2 regions of the Streptomyces changanensis genome follow, and region 1 is predicted to be linked to the other one. Evidence: predicted binding sites of a transcription regulator. Region 1 holds the regulator's gene; the other holds the start of a gene.

Region 1 (6,996 bases):
GGCCGGGCCCCGCCCGACGGCGGCCGGGGGCCGGCCCTCACCCGCCGTGCGTGCCGACCGTCACGTGGTCGATGAGCCGCTCCACCGCCCCGAGCAGCTCCGGCTCCAGGTCGCGGTAGGAGCGCACGGCGCCGAGGATTCGCTGCCAGGCCGCGCCGGTGTTCTCCGGCCAGCCCAGGGCCCGGCACACGCCCGTCTTCCAGTCCTCGCCGCGCGGCACCGCCGGCCAGGCGGGGATGCCGAGCGACGACGGCTTCACGGCCTGCCACACGTCCACGTACGGGTGCCCCACGACCAGGACGTGCGGGTCGGTCACGGACGCGGCGATCCGCGACTCCTTCGACCCGGGCACCAGGTGGTCCACCAGCACCCCGAGCCGGGCGTCCGGGCCGGGGCGGAAGTCGCGCACGATCGCCGGCAGGTCGTCGACGCCCTCCAGGTACTCGACGACCACGCCCTCGATGCGCAGGTCGTCGCCCCACACCCGCTCCACCAGCTCGGCGTCGTGGCGCCCCTCGACGTAGATCCGCCCCGCCCGCGCCACGCGGGCCCGCGCCCCGGGCACGGCCAGGGAACCGGACGCCGTGCGCGACGGCCGCGCCGGAGCGCCGGAGGCCGGCCGGACCAGCGTCACCACGCGGCCCTCCAGCAGGAACCCGCGCGGCACCAGCGGGAAGACCCGGTGCTTGCCGAACCGGTCCTCCAGGGTCACCGTCCCCGCCTCGCACCGGACCACCGCCCCGCAGAAGCCGCTGCCCGCCTCCTCGACCACCAGGTCCGGTTCGGCGGGCACCTCCGGCACGGGGGCCGGCTTCTTCCAGGACGGGGTCAGATCGGGGTCGTAACGGCGCATGACTCTCTCGGCTCCGGGTGCGTGACGGGCGCCGACCCGCCCCGGGGACGTCCCCCGGGCGCGGCGGCGCGCACGCGCCCGACGCTACGACACCGCGAACCGCCGGGCCAGCTCATCGCGTTGGGCCCGTACGAACGCGGCGTCGACCACCGCCCCGTGCCCCGGCACGTACGCGGCGTCCTCACCGCCCAGCCGAAGCAGCCGGTCCAGCGCCGCCGGCCAGCGGGAGGGCAGGGCGTCCGGCCCCGCCTGCGGCTCGCCCGACTCCTCGACGAGGTCCCCGCAGAAGACGACCCCGGGCGGAGCGTCCCCCTCCGCGCCCGGCACCAGCAGCGCCAGGTCCTGGCCGGTGTGGCCGGGGCCGGCGTTCGCCAGCAGCACCCGGCGGTCCCCGAGGTCGAGCGTCCACTCGGCGCACACCAGGTGGTGCGGACGCACCAGCACGTCCACCGCCTCGCCCGCCTCCCGCTCGGACACGCCCTCCCGCACGGCGTCGGCCCGCAGCGCGTCCCGCTCCCGGACCAGCACCTCGTCGAGCCCCATCGCCCCGAACACCTGGGCGCCCGCGAACGCCGCCGCGCCCAGCACGTGGTCGAAGTGCGGGTGGCTGAGTGCGATGTGCGTCACGCGGCGGCCGCCCAGCAGCCCCTGCACCTCACCGCGGAGCGCGGCGCCCTCGCGCAGCGTCGACCCGGCGTCGAACAGCAGGACCGCGGCCCCGCCGACGACGAGCCCCACGGTGGCGTCCCACCCCGGGAGCCGCCTGCGGCCCACGCCGGGGGCGAGGCGCTCCCAACCGAACTCTTCCCAAGCGACGTCCATGCCTCGACGCTATCGGCAACGCCCCCGCCCGGCGCGCGGTACCGTGAGCGGCCGCCGCGCCCACCGGGCACGACGCATCGCCCTTGCCAGGCATTGACCTCGGCGCCGTACACTGGCCGCGGGGATGACTGGCACTCGGACGCGAAGAGTGCCAGCAGACGTCAGCAGACCGAAAGCCAGCTGGAGGTGCGCCGTGCTCAGTGAACGCAGACTCGAGGTACTGCGCGCCATCGTCCAGGACTACGTCGGTACGGAGGAGCCCGTCGGCTCCAAGGCGCTCACCGAACGGCACAACCTCGGCGTGTCACCGGCCACCGTGCGCAACGACATGGCGGTGCTGGAGGACGAGGGCTTCATCGCCCAGCCCCACACCAGCGCCGGCCGCATCCCCACGGACAAGGGCTACCGCCTCTTCGTCGACAAGCTCGCCGGCGTCAAGCCGCTGTCGTCACCGGAGCGCCGGGCCATCCAGAACTTCCTGGAGGGCGCGGTCGACCTCGACGACGTCGTGGGCCGGACGGTACGGCTGCTCGCGCAGCTGACCCGCCAGGTCGCGGTCGTGCAGTACCCGTCGCTGACCCGGTCCACCGTGCGGCACGTCGAGCTGCTGTCGCTGGCCCCGGCCCGGCTGATGCTCGTCCTGATCACGGACACCGGACGGGTCGAGCAGCGCATGGTCGACTGCCCCGCCCCGATCGGCGAGACGTCCGTCGCCGACCTGCGCGCCCGGCTCAACAGCCGGGTCGTCGGACGGCGCTTCGCGGACGTGCCGCAGCTGGTGCAGGATCTGCCGGAGTCCTTCGAGGCGGAGGACCGCGGCACGGTCTCCACGGTGCTCTCCACGCTGCTGGAGACGCTGGTGGAGGAGACCGAGGAGCGCCTGGTGATCGGCGGGACCGCCAATCTCACGCGCTTCGGGCACGACTTCCCGCTGACGATCCGGCCGGTGCTGGAGGCGCTGGAGGAGCAGGTCGTGCTCCTCAAGCTGCTCGGCGAGGCGACGGACCCGGCCATGACCGTGCGCATCGGGCACGAGAACGCCCACGAGGGGCTGAACTCCACGTCCGTCGTCGCGGTCGGTTACGGTTCGGGCGGCGAGGCGGTCGCCAAACTCGGCGTGGTCGGACCGACCCGCATGGACTACCCCGGAACGATGGGAGCGGTACGCGCAGTGGCACGTTACGTCGGACAGATCCTGGCGGAGTCGTAAGTGGCCACGGACTACTACGCCGTACTCGGCGTGCGCCGCGACGCGTCCCAGGACGAGATCAAGAAGGCGTTCCGGAGGCTCGCGCGCGAGCTGCATCCGGACGTGAACCCCGATCCGAAGACGCAGGAGCGGTTCAAGGAGATCAACGCCGCCTACGAGGTGCTGTCGGACCCGCAGAAGAAGCAGGTCTACGACCTCGGCGGCGACCCCCTGGCGGGCGGCGCCGGTGGCGCGGGCGGCTTCGGGGCGGGCGGCTTCGGGAACTTCTCCGACATCATGGACGCCTTCTTCGGCACGGCGTCCCAGCGCGGCCCCCGGTCACGGACCCGGCGCGGCCAGGACGCGATGATCCGGCTGGAGATCGAGCTCGACGAGGCGGCCTTCGGCACGACGAAGGACATCCAGGTCGACACGGCCGTCGTGTGCACCACCTGCTCCGGCGAGGGCGCCGCGCCCGGCACCTCGGCGCAGACGTGCGACATGTGCCGCGGCCGCGGTGAGGTGTCGCAGGTGACGCGGTCCTTCCTGGGCCAGGTCATGACGTCCCGCCCCTGCCCCCAGTGCCAGGGCTTCGGCACGGTCGTGCCGACGCCGTGCCCCGAGTGCGCGGGCGACGGCCGGGTGCGGTCCCGCCGCACGCTCACGGTCAAGATCCCGGCCGGTGTCGACAACGGCACGCGCATCCAGCTGGCCGGCGAGGGCGAGGTCGGCCCCGGCGGCGGCCCGGCGGGCGACCTGTACGTCGAGATCCACGAACTGCCGCACCCGGTGTTCCAGCGGCGCGGTGACGACCTGCACTGCACGGTCACCATCCCGATGACGGCGGGCGCGCTCGGCACGAAGGTGCCGCTGGAGACGCTCGACGGGGTCGAGGAGGTCGACATCCGGCCGGGTACGCAGTCCGGCCAGTCGATCCCGCTGCACGGCCGGGGCGTCACGCACCTGCGGGGCGGCGGCCGCGGCGACCTGATCGTCCACGTCGAGGTGCAGACGCCGAGCAAGCTCGACGCCGAGCAGGAGCGCCTGCTGCGGGAGCTGGCGGAGCTGCGCGGGGAGGAGCGGCCCACCGGCCAGTTCGCCCCCGGCCAGCAGGGCCTGTTCTCCCGGCTGAAGGACGCGTTCAACGGGCGCTAGCCCACGCGTGTGACGGCTCCCCGCGGCGTCGCGGGGAGCCTCCGCCGGACCCACGGGTGCCCCGCGCGGGCGGCCCGCCGGAGGCGCGGGCGCTGCGGGTGGCGGCCTCCGCCAGGCCCGGCGCGCCGCTCCCTGACGGGCGGAACAGGGGATTCGGCGGCTGCGCGGGGGCGTGACACCATGCGTGCATGCCCTCCGCGCTGACCGATCTCTGCCCCCACCCGATCGTGCAGGCCCCCATGGCCGGTGGCGCCTCCTGCCCCCCGCTCGTCGCCGCCGTCTGTGAGGCGGGCGGCCTCGGGTTCCTCGCCGCCGGCTACAAGACGGCCGACGGCATGTACCAGGAGGTCCAGCAGGTCCGCGCGCTGACCGCGCGCCCCTTCGGCGTCAACCTGTTCATGCCGCAGCCCGGCCAGGCCGACCCCGCCGCCGTCGAGGTCTACCGCCACCAGCTGGCCGGCGAGTCCACCTGGTACGACACCCCCCTCGGCGACCCCGACGCGGGCCGGGACGACGGGTACGACGCGAAGCTCGCCATCCTCCTCGACGACCCCGTCCCGGTCGTCTCCTTCACCTTCGGCTGCCCCACCCGCGACACCGTGCACGCCCTCGCGCGCGTCGGCACCCGCACGATCGTGACCGTCACCAGCCCCGACGAGGCGCGGGCCGCCGAGCTGGCCGGCGCCGACGCCGTCTGCGTCCAGGGCGTCGAGGCCGGCGGCCACCAGGGCACCCACCGGGACGACCCCGAGAGCGCTGCCGCCGGGATCGGCCTCCTCGCGCTGGTCACCCGGGTCCGCGAGGCCGTGTCCCTGCCGATGATCGCGGCCGGCGGTCTGATGCGCGGCGCCCAGATCGCCGCGGTCCTCGCCGCCGGCGCCGAGGCCGCGCAGCTCGGCACCGCCTTCCTCGTCTGCCCCGAGTCCGGCGCGCACCCCCTGCACAAGCGGGCCATGACGGATCCGCTCTTCACGCGCACCGAACTGACCCGGGCCTTCTCCGGACGCCCGGCCCGGGGCCTGGTCAACCGGTTCGTACGGGAGCACGGGCCGTACGCCCCGGCCGCCTACCCCGAGGTGCACCACCTGACCAGCCCGGTGCGCAAGGCCGCCGCCGCGGCCGGCGACCCGCAGGCCATGGCCCTGTGGGCGGGCCAGGGTCACCGCCTCGCCCGGGAGCTGCCCGCCGGGCAGCTCGTCGAAGTACTCCACTCGGAACTCCGGTCCGCGCTCACGGCGCTGGCCGTGGGAGGAGCGTCATGACCGCCCCCGTCTTCGTCGTCGAGGACCTGGCGGCCGCCGCCCCCGGCGCGACCGTCGCCCTGGACGGGCCGGAGGGGCGGCACGCCGTGTCGGTACGCCGCCTGCGCACCGGTGAGGAGATCGTGCTGACGGACGGCACCGGGCGCGGCGCGTACGGGACCGTCGCCGCCGTCGAGGGCAAGGACCGCCTCGACGTCGCCGTCGCCGAGGTGCGCGACGAGCCCGCGCCCGCGCCGCGCATCACCGTGGTGCAGGCGCTCCCCAAGGGCGACCGGGGCGAGCTGGCCGTGGAGACCATGACCGAGACCGGCGTCGACGCGGTCGTGCCGTGGGCGGCGTCCCGGTGCATCACCCAGTGGAAGGGCGAGCGCGGTCTGAAGGCCCTGGCGAAGTGGCGCGCCACCGCGCGCGAGGCGGGCAAGCAGTCCCGCAGGCTCCGGTTCCCGGAGGTCGCCGACGCGGCGAGCACCCGCCAGGTCGCCCGGCTGCTCGCGGAGGCGGACTTCGCGGCCGTGCTCCACGAGGAGGGCGCCGAACCGCTGGCCACCGCGCCGCTGCCGGCGACCGGCGATATCGTGCTGGTCGTCGGTCCCGAGGGGGGCGTCGCCCCCGACGAACTGGCCGCCTTCGCGGAGGCGGGCGCCAAGCCGTACCGGCTCGGCCGCAGCGTGCTGCGCACCTCCACGGCCGGCACGGCGGCGGCGGCACTGCTGCTGGGACGCACCGGCCGCTGGTCCTGACGCCCGCCGCCCGGGGCACCCCTCGCCCCGGGCCCCTCGCCCCGGGCGCCCGGCACCCGCGACACCCCGGCACCCGCGACACCCCGGCACCCGAAGTCCCACGTCCCGCGCCCGACGCCCGCCCGGTCCGGCGGGCCGCGCGGCGATAGGGTACGGAACGAATCAGTCGGGTACGCCCGTACCCGCCGCCGGAGTCGAGGAAGGGCCGCCAGCATGGCCGAAGAGCCGCGGAGTGACTGCCTGTTCTGCAAGATCGTGGCCGGGGAGGTGCCCGCGCAGGTCGTCCGCGAGACCGAGACGACCCTCGCGTTCCGCGACATCAACCCCCAGGCCCCCACCCACGTCCTGGTCATCCCCAAGGCGCACCACCCCGACGGCGCCGCGCTCGCCGCCGCCGCGCCGGAGATCGCCGCCGACGTGCTGCGCGAGACGGGCGAGGTCGCCGCGCAGGAGAAGATCGCCGGCAGCGGGTACCGCGTCGTCCTCAACACCGGCACCGGCGCCGGCCAGACCGTCTTCCACGCGCACGCGCACGTCATCGGCGGACGCGGCCTGGAATGGCCCCCCGGGTAGCCACCGTGTCCGTACGCGAATTCGTCGTGCTGGGTACCGCGAGCCAGGTACCCACGCGCCACCGCAACCACAACGGCTACCTGCTCCGCTGGGACGGCGAGGGCATCCTCTTCGACCCCGGCGAGGGCACCCAGCGCCAGATGCTCCGCGCCGGCGTCGCCGCCCACGACATCGACCGGATCTGCGTCACCCACTTCCACGGCGACCACTCCCTGGGCCTCGCCGGGGTCATCCAGCGCATCAACCTCGACCAGGTGCCGCACCCGGTCACCGCGCACTACCCGGCCTCCGGCCAACGGTTCTTCGAACGGCTGCGGTACGCCACCGCCTACCGCGAGCGCGCCGACATCGTCGAGGCGCCGGTCGCCGCCGACGGCCCCGTCGCCGAGACGCCCGGCTACA
Region 2 (6,996 bases), 2.0 Mb from region 1:
TCCGCGCCGCGACGACCCGGCGCGAGCTGCTGCCGCGGATCCTCGCCGCGGGCGGGGCCGCGCACCCCGAACTGCGGGCGGCGGCACGGCAGTACGCGGCCGGGCGCGACCGGGTGCCCGCGCCGGCCCGGGGGGTGGGGCCGGGCGCCCGACCGGGCGCCTCTCCGCCGCGGGACACGGGGCACTAACGTGCCGCGTATGACGAGTGCACTGATTACTGGCGCGACCGCGGGCATCGGGGCCGCGTTCGCGCGGCGGCTGGCGGCCGACGGCCATGACGTGGTCCTGGTCGCCCGCGACGTGGACCGGCTGCGGGAGCAGGCGACCGAACTGCACGACCGGCACGGCGTGGAGGCGGAGGTGCTGCCCGCGGACCTCGCGGACGACGCCGGCATCGCGGCCGTGGAGGCCCGCCTCGCGGACACCAAGCGGCCGGTGGACCTGCTGGTCAACAACGCGGGCTTCGGCAACAAGGGCCGGTTCCTCGACGTGGCGATGGCCGACGAGTTGAGGATGCTGAAGGTGCACTGCGAGGCGGTGCTGCGGCTCACGGCGGCCGCGACGGCGACGATGCGCGAGCGGCGCCGGGGCGGCGTGGTGAACGTGGCGTCCGTCGCCGCGTTCGTGCCGCGCGGCACCTACGGGGCGTCGAAGTCGTGGGTCGTGCAGTTCACCCAGGGCGCGGCGCGGGACCTCTCGGGGAGCGGGGTGCGGCTGATGGCGCTGTGCCCCGGCTTCGTCCGGACGGAGTTCCACCAGCGGGCCGGCATGGGCACGGACAACATCCCCGGCTGGATGTGGCTGGACGCCGACAAGGTCGTGGCGGAGGCGCTGGCGGATTTGGCGCGAGGCCGGACGCTGTCGGTGCCCGACCCGCGGTACAAGGCGCTGATGGGTGTGGTGAAGCTGGCGCCGCGCGGTCTGCTGGGCGGGGTGAGCTCCCGGGCGGGGCGCAAGTTCGGCCCGAAGTAGCCGCGGGCGCCGCCGGTAGGGGCGGCGCCGGTACGGGCGGCGCGCCGGTGCCCGTGGACACGGGCGAGGCCCGGTACCCCTGAGGGGTACCGGGCCTCGTCGTGCTCGACGCGGGGTCGAGGCGCGCGGCGTCGCCGCGGCGCGTCAGTGCGAGTGGCCGTGACCGTGGCCGTGGCCCGCGTCCGCCGGCTCCTCTTCCTTCTTCTCCACCACGAGGGTCTCGGTGGTGAGGAGGAGGGAGGCGATGGAGGCGGCGTTCTCCAGGGCCGAGCGGGTGACCTTCACCGGGTCGATGACGCCGGCCTTGACCAGGTCGCCGTACTCGCCGGTGGCGGCGTTGAAGCCCTGGCCCTTGTCGAGGTCGGCGACCTTCGAGGTGATGACGTAGCCCTCGAGGCCGGCGTTCTCGGCGATCCAGCGCAGCGGCTCGACGGCGGCGCGGCGGACGACGGCGACACCGGTGGCCTCGTCGCCCTCCTTGCCGAGGTTGCCCTCCAGCACCTTGACGGCGTGGACCAGAGCGGAGCCACCACCGGAGACGATGCCCTCCTCGACCGCGGCGCGGGTCGCGGAGATGGCGTCCTCCAGACGGTGCTTCTTCTCCTTCAGCTCCACCTCGGTGGCGGCGCCGACCTTGATGACGCACACGCCGCCGGCCAGCTTCGCGAGGCGCTCCTGGAGCTTCTCGCGGTCCCAGTCGGAGTCGGTGGTCTCGATCTCGCCCTTGATCTGGGCGATGCGGCCGGTGACGTCCTCGGAGTTGCCGCCACCGTCGACGATGGTGGTGTCGTCCTTGGTGACGGTCACGCGGCGGGCGGTGCCCAGCACGTCGAGGCCGACCTGGTCGAGCTTGAGGCCGACCTCCTCGGCGACGACCGTGGCGCCGGTGAGGGCGGCCATGTCGCCGAGCATCGCCTTGCGGCGGTCGCCGAAGCCGGGGGCCTTGACCGCGACGGCGTTGAACGTGCCGCGGATCTTGTTGACGACCAGGGTCGACAGGGCCTCGCCCTCGACGTCCTCGGCGACGATCAGCAGCGGCTTGGAGGCGCCGGACTGGATGATCTTCTCCAGCAGGGGCAGCAGGTCCGCGATGGAGGCGATCTTGCCCTGGTGGATCAGGATGTACGGGTCGTCGAGGACGGCCTCCATGCGCTCCTGGTCCGTGACCATGTACGGGGACAGGTAGCCCTTGTCGAAGGCCATGCCCTCGGTGAAGTCCAGCTCCAGACCGAAGGTGTTGGACTCCTCGACGGTGATGACGCCGTCCTTGCCGACCTTGTCCATCGCCTCGGCGATGAGCTCGCCGACCTGCTGGTCCTGGGCGGACAGCGCGGCGACGGCCGCGATGTCGGACTTCTCCTCGATCGGGCGGGCCGTGGCGAGCAGCTCGTCGGAGACGGCCTTGACCGCGGCGTCGATGCCCTTCTTCAGGGCGGCCGGGGAGGCGCCGGCGGCGACGTTGCGCAGGCCCTCGCGGACGAGCGCCTGGGCGAGCACGGTGGCGGTGGTGGTGCCGTCACCCGCGATGTCGTTGGTCTTGGTCGCCACCTCCTTCACCAGCTGCGCGCCGAGGTTCTCGAACGGGTCGTCGACCTCGATCTCGCGGGCGATCGTCACACCGTCGTTGGTGATGGTGGGGGCGCCGAACTTCTTGTCGATGACGACGTTGCGACCACGGGGGCCGATCGTCACCTTGACGGTGTCGGCAAGCTTGTTGACGCCGCGCTCAAGGGCGCGACGGGCGTCCTCGTCGAACTTCAGGATCTTCGCCATGGGAGCGGTTCAGCCCTCTCGGTACTGGGTGGAAACGAGCGGCGCCCCTCGCCGCCCGGCGCACGTGCGGCAGCACAGCAACGGGGGCCAGGGGCGCAGCTCAAGGCACGTGGAGCACGGAGTCACGCCGGGGGGCGAACCCCCCGGACCCCCGGACTACTTCTCGACGATCGCGAGGACGTCGCGGGCCGAGAGGACGAGGTACTCCTCGCCGCTGTACTTCACCTCGGTGCCGCCGTACTTGCTGTACAGCACGATGTCGCCGGTCTTGACGTCGAGCGGCAGGCGCTCGCCGTTCTCGAAACGGCCCGGGCCCACGGCCAGGACGACGCCCTCCTGGGGCTTCTCCTTCGCCGTGTCCGGGATGACCAGGCCAGAGGCGGTGGTCTGCTCTGCGTCGAGCGGCTGGACCACAATGCGGTCCTCGAGCGGCTTGATGGCAACCTTGGAGCTGGTGGTCGTCACGATCCGACCTCCCCCTTCGGAGATCTCACGGGGTCAACTGTCTGAGGTGGCGACCAGGTGGATCCGTCGTCGCGGGTGCCGGACCTGCCCGTCGCTGTGTTGGCACTCTCCGGTGGGGAGTGCCAGAGCCGAGACTATGACCGCGATTAGCACTCGGTCAAGCGGAGTGCCAACGAACCGCCGCGCGCCGCCCTCCGCTCGCACGTGCGTACGAGGCGGAAGGGGGGTTCAGACGTAGTCCTCCAGCCTGGCCACCGCGTACCCGCGCGCCGTGATGGTGTCCATGGCGCGGCGCACCATGTCGGCCATCGAGCCCTTCCAGTCGCCGCGCCCCCGGAAGTGCGAGAGGACGATGTCGCCGGGGTGCAGGTCGCGGTCCCACTCCCGCCACTCCATGCGATCGGGGAACACCTCGGCGGACCACAGCGGCACCGCCTTGATCCCGCAGGAGCGGGCGGCGCGCAGCGTGTCGGCGTCGTAGTTCCCGTACGGCGGGCGGAAGAGGGTGGGGCGCGTACCGAAGCGCTTCTCGAGGGTGTCCTGCTGGCCGCAGATCTCGCGCCGCTGCTCGTCGTAGTCGAGCGCGGGCATGTAGCGGTGGTTGAGGGTGTGGTTGTGCAGGGCCACGCCCCGGTCCCGCATGCGCGCGAAGTACGCGTAGTCGTCCTTGACCACGTAGTCGCTGAGGAACGCGCTGTACGGGATGCCCAGTTCGGTCATCATCCGCAGCAGCTCCGGGTCCTTCTCGGCCCCGTCGTCGATCGTCAGGAAGACGATCCGGTCCCGGGTCGGGACGGTGGTGAAGACCGGCGGGAGCGAGGGGTCGCCCACCTCGAAGCCCTTGCGGAAGGTGATCTTCGGCTTCACCGCCGGAGGCGCGGGCGGCAGGAGCGGGGTCCGCTTCAGCCCCCACCGGCGCGCGGCGACGGCCCGCGCCGCCTGGGTGCGCCGGAAGCGTTCGACGTAGGCGGCGAGGGCCCCGGACGCGGTGCGCGGCGGCGCCTGCCGGGCCTCGGCGCCGGGCTCGCCCTGCCGGCCGTGGGCCCCGGGGCCGCCGCCCTGCGCCGCGGGCCGCTCCTCGGTTCCGCAGGCCGTACCGAGGACCCCGAGAAGCAGGACGGTGGCGATCCCCCGCCATACCCGATTTCCTGATGATGGACGCATTTGTCGTACTAGCTGCATGGCGCCGCATCCTGTCAGCGCACCGGCCCTCGGCACGGGCGACACCGCCGCCACACCCGCACCATCCCCCGCCTGGACCACACTGGACGAGAATGGGGCGGGTGACCGATCTCGCCGCCTTCTCCGCGCTCCGCACCCCCGAGGGCCACGCTCTCCTCGCCGAACTGCGCCACTACGACCCCGCGGAGGAGCTGGCCGTCGCCTCGCGACTGCGCCGCGACCACCCGGCGGACCTGGTCTCCGCGGCGCTCGGGCAGGCCCGGCTGCGGCAGCGGGCGGTGGCGAAGTTCGGCGGGGAGGACGCGTACCGCATGTTCTTCACCCCGAACGGCGTCGAGCAGTCCACCCGCAGGGCCGTCGCCGAGCACCGTGCGGCCGTCTTCGCCCGGCTCGGCGTCCGGGCCGTCGCCGACCTGTGCTGCGGCATCGGCGGGGACGCCCTCGCCCTCGCCCGCGCCGGCATCCGGGTCCTCGCCGTCGACCGCGACCCGCTCACGGCGGCCGTCGCCCGCGCCAACGCCGAGGCGCTCGGCCTCGCGGAGCTGATCGAGGTGCGCTGCGCCGACGTCACGGAGGTCGACACCGCCCCGTACGACGCCGTCTTCGTCGACCCCGCCCGGCGCGGCGCGGCGACGGGCGGCGGCCGGGGCGCCGGGCGGATCTTCGACCCGGAGGCGTACTCCCCGCCACTGTCCTGGGCGGTCGACACCGCGCGCCGCGCCCCGCACGCCGCGCTGAAGATCGCGCCGGGCATCCCGCACGAGGTGATCCCCCCGGAGGCCGAGGCCGAGTGGATCTCGGACGGCGGCGACGTGAAGGAGGCCGTGCTGTGGTTCGGCACAGCCCCCGGCGCCGTGCGCGCGACCCTGCTGCCGTCCGGCGCCTCGCTCGCCGTGTCCGCGCCGCCGCCCGCCCCGCCGGTCCGGCCGGTGGGTCGCTACCTGTACGAGCCGGACGGCGCCGTGATCCGGGCGCACCTGGTCGCGGAGGTCGTCCGCGAGGTGGGCGGCGGGCTCGTCGACGAGACCATCGCCTACGTCACCGCCGACGAGCTGCGCCCGACGCCGTACGCGACCGCGTACGAGATCACCGACGAGCTGCCGTTCAACGTGAAGCGGCTGAAGGCGCTGCTGCGGGAGCGCGAGGTGGGGATCCTCACCGTGAAGAAGCGCGGTTCGGCGGTGGCGCCGGAGGAGCTGCGCCGCAAGGTGAAGCCGAAGGGCCCGAACTCCGCGACGGTCTTCCTCACACGTGTGGCGGGCGCGCCGACGATGCTGGTCGGGCGGCCCGCGGCACCGACCGGACGGGACTGAGCAGCCGCACGGCCGTCCGGAAGTGGGCCACGGCCCTCGCCCCGCCCACCAGGCCGTGCACCCACAGCAGGAGCCCGGCGCCCACCGCGAAGCCGACCTCCGCGTACGTCGTCGTACCGGGCCGGGCCGCCGCGGGCACGCCGACGCACAGGGCCAGGCCCGCCGCGCCCAGCGCGAACGACACGAGCAGCCACGCCAGGCTCCGACCCGCGGCGCGGTGCCGGGCGTCGCGCTCCGGGGCGCGGTCCAGGGCCGCCCACCGGACGAGCAGCCGGTGCGCCGCGACGTCCCGGCGCACGCCGCCGACCTGGAAGAAGCCCGCCGGGACGAGCGCGGCGAGCCCCGCCCCCGCGAAGAGGAAGGCGGGCGCGGCCCCGAGCGGGTCCAGGGCCTCGTCGAACCCGATCCAGGCGGCACCCACCAGACTCCAGCCGACCTCCAGCACCAGCAGCCACACCAGGAACAGCGCGAGCCGGCCGCCACCCAGCGAGGCGCGACCCAGCACGGTCAGGGCCCGGTCGCGGTCGGCGAGCAGCGCGGCACGGTCGGGCCAGCTCCGCAGGTGCGGGGGCGGCGGGGGCGGGGGCAGGGGATCACGACGGGACGACACGGGCCGAGGCTAGGACGCGTACCGCGGGCGCCCGTCACCGGGTCCCGTACCGGGGCGACGGGCACCGGGGGCCGGCGGACACCGGGGGTGCCGGGGTGCCGGGGGTGCCGGGGTGCGCCGGTCATCGAGGGGGGAGCCGGGGTCGGCCGCGGGCCCATCAGGGCCGGCGGCGAGCCCGCCCAGGTCCGGCTACGGGCGCGTCGGCGCCGGGGCCGAGCGGCTGTGGCGCCCGGGGCGGCGGGCACGGGAGCGCCGTGTACCAGGCCCCGGGGGCGTCACCGAGAGCACCGGAGCAGGCCGCAGGCCCGCCCAGGTCCGGCTACGGGCGCGTCGGCGCCGAGCGGCTGCGGTGCCCGGGGCGGCGGGCACGGGAGCGCCGTGTACCAGGGCCTCGGGGCGTCACCGAGAGCACCGGAGCAGGCCGCAAGCCCGCCCAGGTCCGGCAACGGGCGCGTCGGCGCCGGGGGCGTCCACCCCGGGTGCCGGAGCAGGCCGCTGGCCCAGCAGGTCAGGTCACGGGCCCGGCCGGTCGGCAGTGGGCCCGTCGGGGCCGGCGTCCGGCCGCGAGACGGAGCCGGCGGGCGGCGGGCGGCGGGCGGGGGTCAGACGTAGTCCTCCAGGCGCGCCACGGTGAAGCCCTGCTCCTGTACGCGCCGGAGGAGGTTCGCGGTCATCTCCGTC

What was found. Region 1 encodes HrcA, which represses chaperone genes, less so after heat shock. Its sites were predicted from a motif close to TTNGCACTCNGNNNNNCNGAGTGCNAA; they were not measured.
Region 2: groES (co-chaperone GroES) is a predicted target of HrcA. The motif match lies at 3,357-3,383, and genes of this name have one in related genera.

What each region holds. Positions count from the first base shown of each region.
Region 1 is NZ_CP102332.1:2,035,473-2,042,468, reverse strand. It holds gene NRO40_RS09160 (DUF3097 domain-containing protein) at 38-853, opposite strand; gene NRO40_RS09155 (MBL fold metallo-hydrolase) at 938-1,675, opposite strand; gene hrcA (heat-inducible transcriptional repressor HrcA) at 1,869-2,885, shown strand; gene dnaJ (molecular chaperone DnaJ) at 2,886-4,019, shown strand; gene NRO40_RS09140 (nitronate monooxygenase) at 4,208-5,281, shown strand; gene NRO40_RS09135 (16S rRNA (uracil(1498)-N(3))-methyltransferase) at 5,278-6,021, shown strand; gene NRO40_RS09130 (histidine triad nucleotide-binding protein) at 6,235-6,594, shown strand; gene NRO40_RS09125 (ribonuclease Z) at 6,600-6,996, shown strand, end outside.
Region 2 is NZ_CP102332.1:4,058,046-4,065,041, reverse strand. It holds gene NRO40_RS18200 (MOSC domain-containing protein) at 1-188, shown strand, start outside; gene NRO40_RS18195 (SDR family NAD(P)-dependent oxidoreductase) at 199-972, shown strand; gene groL (chaperonin GroEL) at 1,117-2,745, opposite strand; gene groES (co-chaperone GroES) at 2,902-3,210, opposite strand; gene NRO40_RS18180 (polysaccharide deacetylase family protein) at 3,439-4,392, opposite strand; gene NRO40_RS18175 (class I SAM-dependent methyltransferase) at 4,485-5,705, shown strand; gene NRO40_RS18170 (hypothetical protein) at 5,638-6,315, opposite strand; gene NRO40_RS18165 (polysaccharide deacetylase family protein) at 6,918-6,996, opposite strand, start outside.